DNA from 3 places in the Massilia sp. S19_KUP03_FR1 genome. Region 2 is predicted to be linked to each of the others. Evidence: predicted binding sites of a transcription regulator. Region 2 holds the regulator's gene; each other region holds the start of a gene.

Region 1 (3,274 bases), on a different contig from region 2:
CAGAACGTCCAGGACCCGCAGCCGAAGTGGGATTGGGTGCGCGTGGGAAGCGACAAGCTGGTCGCTTATCGGCAGGATGGCAGCGCGGAAGGCGGCGGTAAAAAAGTGGAGGTCGTGTTTGAGCGCAGCGGCTTTGCCAACTGGAAGCTCACCGCCTTGCGGCTGCCGTCGTTACAGCGCTGACGCCGTCGCGTCGGACCACGTCATCCGCGCATGCGCACGGAAACCGGACCTGCGCCTCGGGTGGCCACTTGATGGCATGATGCGCATGCCAGGCGGTGCATTTTTTGTGGGCGGCGGCACGATAAGGGACGCAAGTGAACATCACGACATGGGACGCACCATTCAACCAAGGCTTCGCAGCCGACCTCTTGCTGCGCCTGCGCCAGGTGCGCTGGAGCGACGCGATTACCGATGACTGGCAACAGGGCACGGCGCCGCAACCGTTGCGCGCGCTGGTCGATTACTGGCTGGAGCAGTACGACTGGTCGCGCGCCGCCACGCGCATCAACGCGTTGCCGCACTATCGCGCCTCGGTTGATGGCGTTGACCTGCATTTCCTGCATTTCAAAGGCGCCGGCGCGGCGCGGCCAGCCTTGCTGCTGACGAATGGCTGGCCGTCCAGTTTTGTCGAATACACCAGGCTGGCCCCGCTGCTGGCGGACTTCGACGTGGTCATGCCGTCCCATCCCGGCTATGGTTACTCCAGCCGCCCCACGGCACCGGGCCAGGCTGGCAGCGTGGCGCTGTTCCATCGCCTGATGACCGAGGGATTGAACTATACGAACTATATCGTTTCCGGCACGGACATCGGCGCCGGTGTCGCCACGCGCATGGCGCTGGCGTATCCGGACGCGGTACGCGGCCTGCACATTGCCGCGGTGGTCGATCCGCCGCTGGACGATAGCGCGCCGCCGCTGACGGACCAAGAGCGCGCCTACCAGAAGCAGGTGCAGACGTGGAGCGCCGACGAGGGCGCCTACCTGCACCTGCAGGCGACCCGGCCGCAGACGGTGGCGTATGCGCTCAATGATTCACCGGTAGGTCTGGCCAGCTGGATCCTCGAGAAATTCCGCTACTGGAGCGATGCCGGCCCTGACCTCTGGGACGTGTTTCCGCTCGATATGCTGTTAGATAACATCAATATCTACTGGTCGACGCAAACCATCGGCTCGTCGATGCGCCTGTACCATGAGTCGCGCCACTTGCGCGCGCCGCTGGTGGCAGGCGACCGCGTCGTGGTGCCCACTGCGGTGTGCATGTGGCCCCGAGACCTGGTCACCGCACCCGCATCCTGGGCCCGGCGGTTTTACAATCTGCAACGTTACACCGTGCAGCCGCGTGGCGGGCATTTCCCCGCCTGGGAGCAGCCGGCGTTGTATGCGGCCGACCTGCGCGCGTTTGCGGCGATGCTGTCCTGAAAGCCTGCCGGGCTTGAAGCTTTCGCTTAGTGAAGCGTGATGTTTTTTATCGTGGAATCAGGGATTTCCGTCAATCGAGCCGCACTGGCTGTTTTCGTCGTGCGGCACATCTATCCCATCCGGCACTTTTTTGCGGTCCGCAGATTCATGCCGGCCACATGCTGTCGGCAAATCTTACACTGCGCGTGAAAAAAGCTGCATCGACGCAGGACGGCGGATGGTAACTCTTTGTTATCGAACGATGTTTATTTTCTGGCATCAAAATTGCTCCGGCATTCAACCGGATTTGAACATCCAATTCCTGTCTGTCCACCCAAAGTAGCGCTCGCTCATGACGAAAGTACCAAATGAAAAAAATACTGTATTTCATCCTGTTCTCAGCCACTGTCGCAGCCGCCAATCTGGCGCAGGCAACGCCTTCCTTGTCGTTCCTGGTCAGCGGCGACACCTTCAATACGACATTCTCGTTCACGAATACCTCGACTGACGGCGCGAAGATCGAACGTTTTGTGCTGGATTTGTCGACCATCACGGCTGGCGGACCTTATTGTTTCGATACAGTCGATGGCGGACCGTGCAATCCCGATCCACAGTCGGCTACCCCGTTTTCTGCTGCAAATGGGACGAATTTGACGACCGGTTTTACAGGCCCGGCCGTGGTGGCAGACGGCGCCTCCGTGCTCGACCTTCATTTCAGCGATTTCAATGTCGGTGAATCCTTCCAGTGGAAGATCGATGTCGACTCGCTAGTCCAGTCGTCGATTTATGGCAACGACCTGATCGGCGCGACGGTGATGGCCTATTTCTCCAACGGCCTGACCGCTGTCGGTGCGCTGTATGGCGTAGACGGCGATCCGCAAGCTGCTGCACTGTCCATCGATGCCGTCGTACCGACCACCCATGTTCCTGAACCGGGCACACTGGCCCTGTTTGGCCTGGCTGGCGCTGCATTGTTGTATCGCCGCAAGCAAAAGTAAGCAGCGTTTATCGCGCTATCTGCACCAATCCATCCTGACGTCGATCCACCATGCAGGCCCGGATTGGGGCGCACGAACTTAGCCTGCAGCGTCCGGCATTCGCGCGATGACCTTGATTTCGAACTGGAAGCCATACAGCCACGTCACGCCGATCCCGGTCAACGTGGGGTAGGGCGCGCCGCCCCAGTATTCCTGCGCGACGCCCCAGATTTGTTCAAACTGGCGCGCCGGGTCGATCATGAAGACGGTCACATCGACGACGTCGGAGAACGAGGCGCCGGCGGCCAGCAGGATGGCGTTCAGGTTGGCGAAGGCGAGGCGGACCTGGGCCGCCAGCTCCGGCTCGGGCGAGCCGTCAGCGCGGCTGCCGACCTGGCCGGAGACAAACAAAAATCCGTTCGAGACGATGGCGGGCGAATAGCGGTTCTTTTCATACAGCGCCTGGCGGCCGGCGGGGAAGACGACTTGACGGTTTGACATGGTGAGCTCCTGTGGTGTGAACGATGCAGCCACTGTACTGGCGTGCCATTCGTAGATAAACAGGCTGGCTTGTCCATCATTGTTTGTACAATGCAAACAATTGACTGGGGAGGCAGGATGGATCGTTTCGACGCAATGCAGGCGTTCGCGCGCGTGGTGGAGGCCGGCAGTTTTACCAGGGCGGCGCAAACCCTGCACATGAGTAAAACCACGGTGACCCAGCTGGTGCATCAGTTGGAAGCTCGCCTGCGCGTGCGGCTGCTCAACCGCACCACGCGCAAGGTGAACCTCACCGCCGACGGCGCCATCTATTACGAGCGCGTGCTGCGCCTGCTGGCCGACATGGACGACGCCGAGAGCAGCTTGTCGAGCGCGTCGGCGCTGCCGTCGGGGCGC
Region 2 (3,274 bases):
CGTCGAGTGTGACCGGCAGGACGATGGCGACTCTGTCTGTCACGAAACCCGGCTGCGCCTTGATCGCCCAATTGAAAGGATACCAATCGCTCGCCGCCGCGGCAGCAGTGAGCCACGTGAGTGCCAGTATCGGCACGCAGCATCGAAGCAAGCACATCATCATCGAATCAACCTTCTTGTTGAGCATGTTCTTTCGATGATAATTTATAAGTTACCAGAAAGCAAAAAAGGCGCCCATGAGGCGCCTTCCCTGTTCAGTTGGTATGCATTACACCGGGACGGCAACGCCCCCTTCAGTCAGGTGTTTGATGGCCTGATGGTCATGCTCGTGTACTTTTTCCTTGTATTTCATGACCTGGCGGTCGAGCCGGTCGATGAGCGCATCGACGGCGGCGTACAGGTCGTGCGAAAGGCTTTCGACGTGCAGCAATTTGCCGGACATTCGAAGATTGATTTCTGCTTTTTGTCGTTTGTCTTTTTCCGTCAGATTGTCGACGGTGAGGATCACGGCGATGTCGATCACTTGATCGAAGTGGCGGCGAATGCGTTCCAGTTTGGCCTGGACATATTCGCGAATGGCGGGGGTTACTTCAAGATGATGTCCACTGATGGTGAGATTCATACATAAACTCCTTTGAAGAAATGCCACGCTCGGTGCCGTACGCGATGCGCGCCGGTCGAACGCCTTACATGGACTTGCGCAAGGTAACAGGAGGGATCTTTAATGCTTCACGGTATTTCGCGACCGTGCGGCGCGCGATGACCATCCCCTGTTCCCCCAGCATGTCCGCGATCTTGCTATCAGAAAGTGGATTTTTAGGGTCTTCTGCTCCTGTGAGTTGCACAATCAATGCCCGGATCGCCGTCGAGGATGCTTCTCCTCCCGCATCGGTGGCGACGTGGCTGCCAAAAAAGTACTTCAGCTCAAACATGCCGTGTGGGGTCAGCATGAATTTCTGGGTGGTGACACGTGAGATCGTGCTCTCGTGCAGACCTAGTGTATCAGCAATCTCCCGAAGAACAAGTGGCCGCATGGCAACAGCACCGTGCGAAAAGAAATTCTTTTGGCGCTCCACGATGGCCTCGGAAACGCGCAGGATCGTGTCGAAACGCTGGCGCATGTTCTTGATCAGCCACTTCGCTTCCTGCAGTTGCGCGCCCATCTGGGCTTCGCTCTTGCCCTGCTTGAGCAAGGCGGCATAGGCGCTGTTCACGCGCAGGCGCGGCATCACGTCCTGGTTGAGCATGCACACCCACGCGCCCTTGACCCGCTTGACCACCACGTCGGGCACGACGAAGTCCGACACGTTCGACGCAAACACGTTGCCGGGGTGCGGATTGCAGGCGCGGATGACCACTTGGGCCTCGCGCAAATCTTCATCGTCGCAATCGAGTGCTTTTTTCAGCTTGGTGGTTTCGCGCTGGGCGAACCAGGTCAGGTGATTTTCGACGATGGCCAGCGCCATGCGCCGCGTAACCATCGGGATGCCCGCCATGCGCCGGATCTGCAGCGCCAGGCATTCGGACGCATCGCGTGCACCCACGCCGACGGGATCGAAACTCTGCACCAGCGACAGCGCCGTTTTCAGTTCATCGAGATCGATCTCAAGTTCTTCCGGCAGGCGCGCGTGGATGTCGTCCAGCGACTCCTCCAGGTAGCCATTGTCGTCCAGTCCATCGACCAGGATTTCGACCAGCGCGCGGTCGCGCTGCGACAGCACCGCCAGGCGCGCCTGCTCCATCAGGTGCTCGCGCAGCGTGGTGCCGGACGCTTCGATCTGGGGGCGCGATTCTTCGTCGTCGCTGCCCTTGGCGCGGCTGCTGTCGCTCCAGTCAGTGTCGCCGTCGTGGCTGACCTGCGCTTCTTCGCCGCTGCCGCCGCCCTCTTCTCCGCCACCTTCGGCCGCGCCTTCAGCAGGCGCCGGCGCATCCTGGCTGCCTGGCGCGGGAGGGGCTTCGCTCTGCGCGCCTGGTGCGTTGATGGCGCCGTCGCCCAGCAGCCGCACGGAGCGGTCGAGCGGGTCGTCGAGGCGCTCCAACAGCGGGTTGTCGGACAGGGCCTGCTCCAGCTCCTGGTGCAGCTCGAGCGTCGAAAGCTGCAACAGCCGGATCGACTGCTGCAACTGCGGCGTGAGCGCCAGGTGCTGCGAGGTCCGAAGCTGGAGTGATTGTTTCATCCCTTACATCCGGAAGTGTTCGCCGAGGTACACGCGCCGCACCGACTCGTCCGCGATAATATCGTCGGGACGGCCGGAGGCCAGCACCGCACCCTGGTTGATGATGTAGGCGCGGTCGCAGATGCCGAGCGTTTCGCGCACGTTGTGGTCGGTGATCAAGACGCCGATGCCACGCTCTTTCAGGAAGCGCACAATGCGCTGGATCTCGATCACGGCAATCGGGTCGACCCCGGCGAACGGTTCGTCGAGCAGCACGAAGCGCGGATTGGTGGCCAGCGCGCGCGCAATTTCAACGCGCCGCCGTTCACCGCCGGACAGCGACATGGCCTGGTTCTCGCGCAGTTTTTCGATCTGCAGGTCGGCCAGCAAGGTGTCGAGGCGATCGTTGATCTGGGCCTTCGACAGCGCCTTGCCGTCCACGGTCTGCAGTTCGAGCACGGCGCGGATATTGTCTTCGACGGTCAGCTTGCGAAACACCGACGCTTCCTGCGGCAGATAGGACAAGCCCATGACGGCGCGCCGGTGAATCGGCAGGCTGGAGATGTCGACGCCGTTGATTTCGATGGCGCCGGCGTCCGACGGCACCAGGCCGACGATCATGTAGAACGACGTGGTTTTGCCGGCGCCGTTCGGGCCCAGCAAACCAACCACTTCGCCGCATTTGACCTGCAGCGACACGTCGCGTACCACCAAACGTTTGCCATAACTCTTCTGCAGCCCCCGCACGATCAGGGTGCTGCCGCTGTCAATTTCCGCCATTATTTCTTACCCGCTGGGGCTGGGGCTGGGGCTGGGGCTGGGGCCGCAGCTGCGGCGGCCGCCGTTTTACGGGGTGCCAGGATCAGCGTGCCGCGGCCTTTGCCGACACGGCTCTCGCCACTGACGTCATTGCGCACCAGCGCGACTTCCTTGCGGCTGTCGTAGGAAATGAATTCGCCATCGACCTGGTTCGACAGGCGCGTGCCTTCCAGGTTTTTCACGGTCGCGTTGTTAAACAGCTTGGCCATCTCGGTGCGCTCGTCGTATTCGATGCGCTGGGCCTGCCCCTCCACCCACAGGTCCGGGCCGCCGTCCTTCTTCTGGCGGAATGTGGCCAT
Region 3 (3,274 bases), on a different contig from region 2:
CGTAATACACGTGCATGTAATTGCTGTCGTACCAGTTAGCGCACGTGTATGGCGTGGCAGTGTTCCCGCTGACGATGCGATCGATCATTGTCTTGATCGCCACCATTTGCCCACCACTCTTTCCCGGAAAATTCAGGTCGTCGCTGCCCCACCAATCCCAGCAGCCGCCCGGGTTTGCGGCCGTCGCCACCGTCTGCGGATACAGCACGATCATCTGGTTGGTATCCGCCCAGCGGTTGTAGCCTGCGTTCTGGTAAAACGCGGTGCCAATAGTGCCGGCGTTTTGCAGGCAGCCGTGGAAGGCGATGTGCAGTTTGCAGGCTTGCTGGGCCGCGCAACTGGCCGGCACGTAAGCGTAGCCGCTGGTCGACATGCCGTGCATCAGCGGATTGAAGTTGCCCCAGAACGGCGCCTGGTCGAAGTTGATAAAGACGCCGCTCAAGGTGCTGACGTTTTTCGCGTTCAGCGGGCCGTACAGCCAGCTGAGGATGGCGCCCGCAGTGTCGAAATTGCAGTTGTCGACGAAGGGGATGCCGTTGAAAGTGCACGCGCCGCCAAAGTAATCGGTGGGGATCGAGTGCTCGACGGCCAGGTCGTTCTTGTAGACGATATTGGCGGCCGGCAGGTAGTTGGCGTACATGGTGTGCAAGTCGTTCATCACCGGTTGCCGGACCGTGGAGTCGAGGGTGCCGGACAGCAGGTAGACCTTCGATGCGGCCATATTGCTGGTCGGATCGATGTAGCCGTTGCTGGACCAGGTGTTGATGATGGAATACAGGTAAGACAGGTTGCGCGGAGCGGTGTTGAGCATGCAGGCGGTTACCGAAATCGTCACGTTGCCTTGCGAGCAGTAGTACGGTGCGCCGGCGATTACGCCCGCCCCTTTTTTGATCGTCTTCGAATAGGCGAAGTGCATTTGCACGGCCATGTCGGCGCCGGACGAGAAGCCGGAAACCGACACGTCATTGACGCTGACGTTGTACTTTGGCAGGGGCAAGACCGCTGCGGCGGCGCTGGCGCACAGGAGGATGGTGGTGAGCAGGCTCATGGCCATCCTCATGAAGCGGGACGCGCAAGCACCCCGCAGTGTTGGTTGCGTAGACATTTCGGTCTCCGGTGGCGTCGATTTTTAGCGGGGCTACGATGACGCAATACGGACTTACGGGTCGGCCTTGCGTCGGTGAGGTTTAGCTTAGATCAGGCCCGGGGAATGTCAAACGCGTGTGGTGTGACAGCGACGACGCTGCGTAATGGCGTGATCGAACGCGGCGAAATGCGCGGCGCGGGCCTCGTAGGTACGACGCGTCACTAAAAACTTCGGCGGTCGCCGACCTTTGATATTTGTCGGAGCGCAGCCGCGACCACCACTTCAAATCCGACCCAGCACCTTCCGCGCCGCCCTCCCACGCTTATTCAGCGACAGCTTCAGCAAGATCAGCGCTGGTATACGGTCAGGCAAACTGTCGAAAAATCTTACACACACCAGCGCAGCGAAGTATGCCCTCTGCATAAGTTGCTGTATTTCAACGACATTTTCCATGTGGCACGAATAATGCATATAGGAAATTTCTACTCCACCTCAATTCCTGGTACATCATGAAAAAAATTCTTGCTGCCCTGATCCTGACCACGTTCACTGCAGTCGCCTCCACCGCCAGCGCCACGGCCATCACGGTCACAACAGCCCAGTCAACGTTCGACAGGGGCGTCAACAATCAAGGCTGGTGGAGTGCTGTCGCATCCAACCCGAGCACTGACAGTAACGACAATTATTTCACTGGAAATAATGGTGCCAATGAGGTGCGCAGCTTTTTCACCTTCGATTTGAGCCAGATCGCCGGCACGATTACCAGCGCAACCATGCGCATCGCCCGCGGCACCCAAAATGCCGCCGTCAGCCTGAATCTGTGGGATGTAACGACCGCCGCCAGCGTCGTCAACAACAACGTCGGATACAGTTCCGCAATTTTCGCTGACCTGGGCACAGGCACCAAGTATGGTAGCTACGCCGTTGCCACCGGAGGCAGCACCGATGTACTGAACTTCAAACTCAATGCTGCAGCGCTGCAGGACATGCTTCACAAGGGCTATTTCACCATCGGCGGCTCGGTGAACGGCGCAACGGGACAGTATTTGTTCGGCTTCAGCGGCGGCAGCCCGGTGTCGCTCGACCTGCAAGTGAGCGATGTCCCTGAGCCTGCCAGCATCGCCCTGTTCGGCCTGGGCCTGGCTGGCCTGCTGGCGCGTCGTCGCCGCAACACCTGACCAGCCACACCACGCCGCACCGTGCATCGGTGCGGCGTACAGATGGTTCCCACGACCGGATCAAATCCGGTCCAGCAATTTCTCCGCCGCCCGGTCACTCATCACCAGCACCAGTTTCAAACGCGCCCGCGTCATCCCGACGAACAGCTTGCGGAACACCAGCTCGTCGATCTCCTCGAAATCGATCTCGGTAAAAATCACCGCCGGCGCAGATTGTCCCTTGAAGCGATAGACCGATTCGGCGAGCAAGCCGCCGTCGCGGAACACCTGGTCGCCAAACAGATCGTATTCGCCCGTGAACGATTTTAATGTGTGCGCATCGCCCAGCGTGTCGAGCTTGAGGATCACGGATTTTTCGCGTCCGCGAAACGAGGCGATGGCGACGTCCTGGCGCTTGTAGCCGTCCGCAAGGCACAAGGTAATTGCGTGCTTGGTTTGCGCCAGGATGGCGTCGACGTCGCCTTGCGGATAAACCAGGTAATCGATGTCGGCACCGGCGAACGGGCTGGCCGCTTCCACCGGCTGGCGTGCTTCGCCGATCGCCGCCAGCAGTTCGACGATCTGGCGCGGGCTGCGGTAGTTGGTGTGCGAATGCAGCGTCACCCAGCCCGGCAGCGCGACGCTCTCGCGGCCGTACAGGTTTTGGGTCGGGTCTTCCAGCCAGATGGCGCGCCCGCCGGGTTTTAACATGCGCAGCACGACGTCGCGCCAGGCGCTGGAAAAATCCTGGCCTTCGTCGACGATCAGCACGTCGTATTGCCAGTGCGCCGGGATGTCGGCGCTGCCCAGCACGTGTTCGATTTCTTCCCAGATGCCCGGCTTTTTGTAATCGGGAACGATGCCGCGCGCGCGCTCGAAGGCGTCGCCCAGCATGTGGAAGTTGGACACCAGGCCGCCGGGCGGCACCAGTGTGGCGATGTGGTCGGCCAGCGGACGGTTGTAGCAGACGTAGAGCGGGCGCAGGCCGGCGTCGATGGCGGCGGCATATTCTGCCAGCGCCAGCTGGGTT

The links. Region 2 encodes sigma-54, which starts transcription at its own class of promoters, with help from an activator protein. Its sites were predicted from a motif close to TGGCANGNAANCTGCTTT; they were not measured.
Region 1: a site for sigma-54 is predicted at 1,675-1,692, ahead of V6M87_RS00495 (PEP-CTERM sorting domain-containing protein). Genes of this name have one in related genera too.
Region 3: a site for sigma-54 is predicted at 1,542-1,559, ahead of V6M87_RS23070 (PEP-CTERM sorting domain-containing protein). Genes of this name have one in related genera too.

What each region holds. Positions count from the first base shown of each region.
Region 1 is NZ_JAQQPS010000001.1:110,677-113,950, forward strand. It holds gene V6M87_RS00485 (DUF2939 domain-containing protein) at 1-183, shown strand, start outside; gene V6M87_RS00490 (epoxide hydrolase family protein) at 318-1,421, shown strand; gene V6M87_RS00495 (PEP-CTERM sorting domain-containing protein) at 1,769-2,398, shown strand; gene V6M87_RS00500 (RidA family protein) at 2,477-2,878, opposite strand; gene V6M87_RS00505 (LysR family transcriptional regulator) at 2,996-3,274, shown strand, end outside.
Region 2 is NZ_JAQQPS010000014.1:165,077-168,350, reverse strand. It holds gene V6M87_RS17035 (hypothetical protein) at 1-187, opposite strand, end outside; gene hpf (ribosome hibernation-promoting factor, HPF/YfiA family) at 269-622, opposite strand; gene V6M87_RS17025 (RNA polymerase factor sigma-54) at 687-2,177, opposite strand; gene lptB (LPS export ABC transporter ATP-binding protein) at 2,181-2,936, opposite strand; gene lptA (lipopolysaccharide transport periplasmic protein LptA) at 2,936-3,274, opposite strand, start outside.
Region 3 is NZ_JAQQPS010000025.1:53,230-56,503, reverse strand. It holds gene V6M87_RS23075 (extracellular catalytic domain type 2 short-chain-length polyhydroxyalkanoate depolymerase) at 1-1,048, opposite strand, end outside; gene V6M87_RS23070 (PEP-CTERM sorting domain-containing protein) at 1,597-2,265, shown strand; gene V6M87_RS23065 (ATP-binding domain-containing protein) at 2,326-3,274, opposite strand, start outside.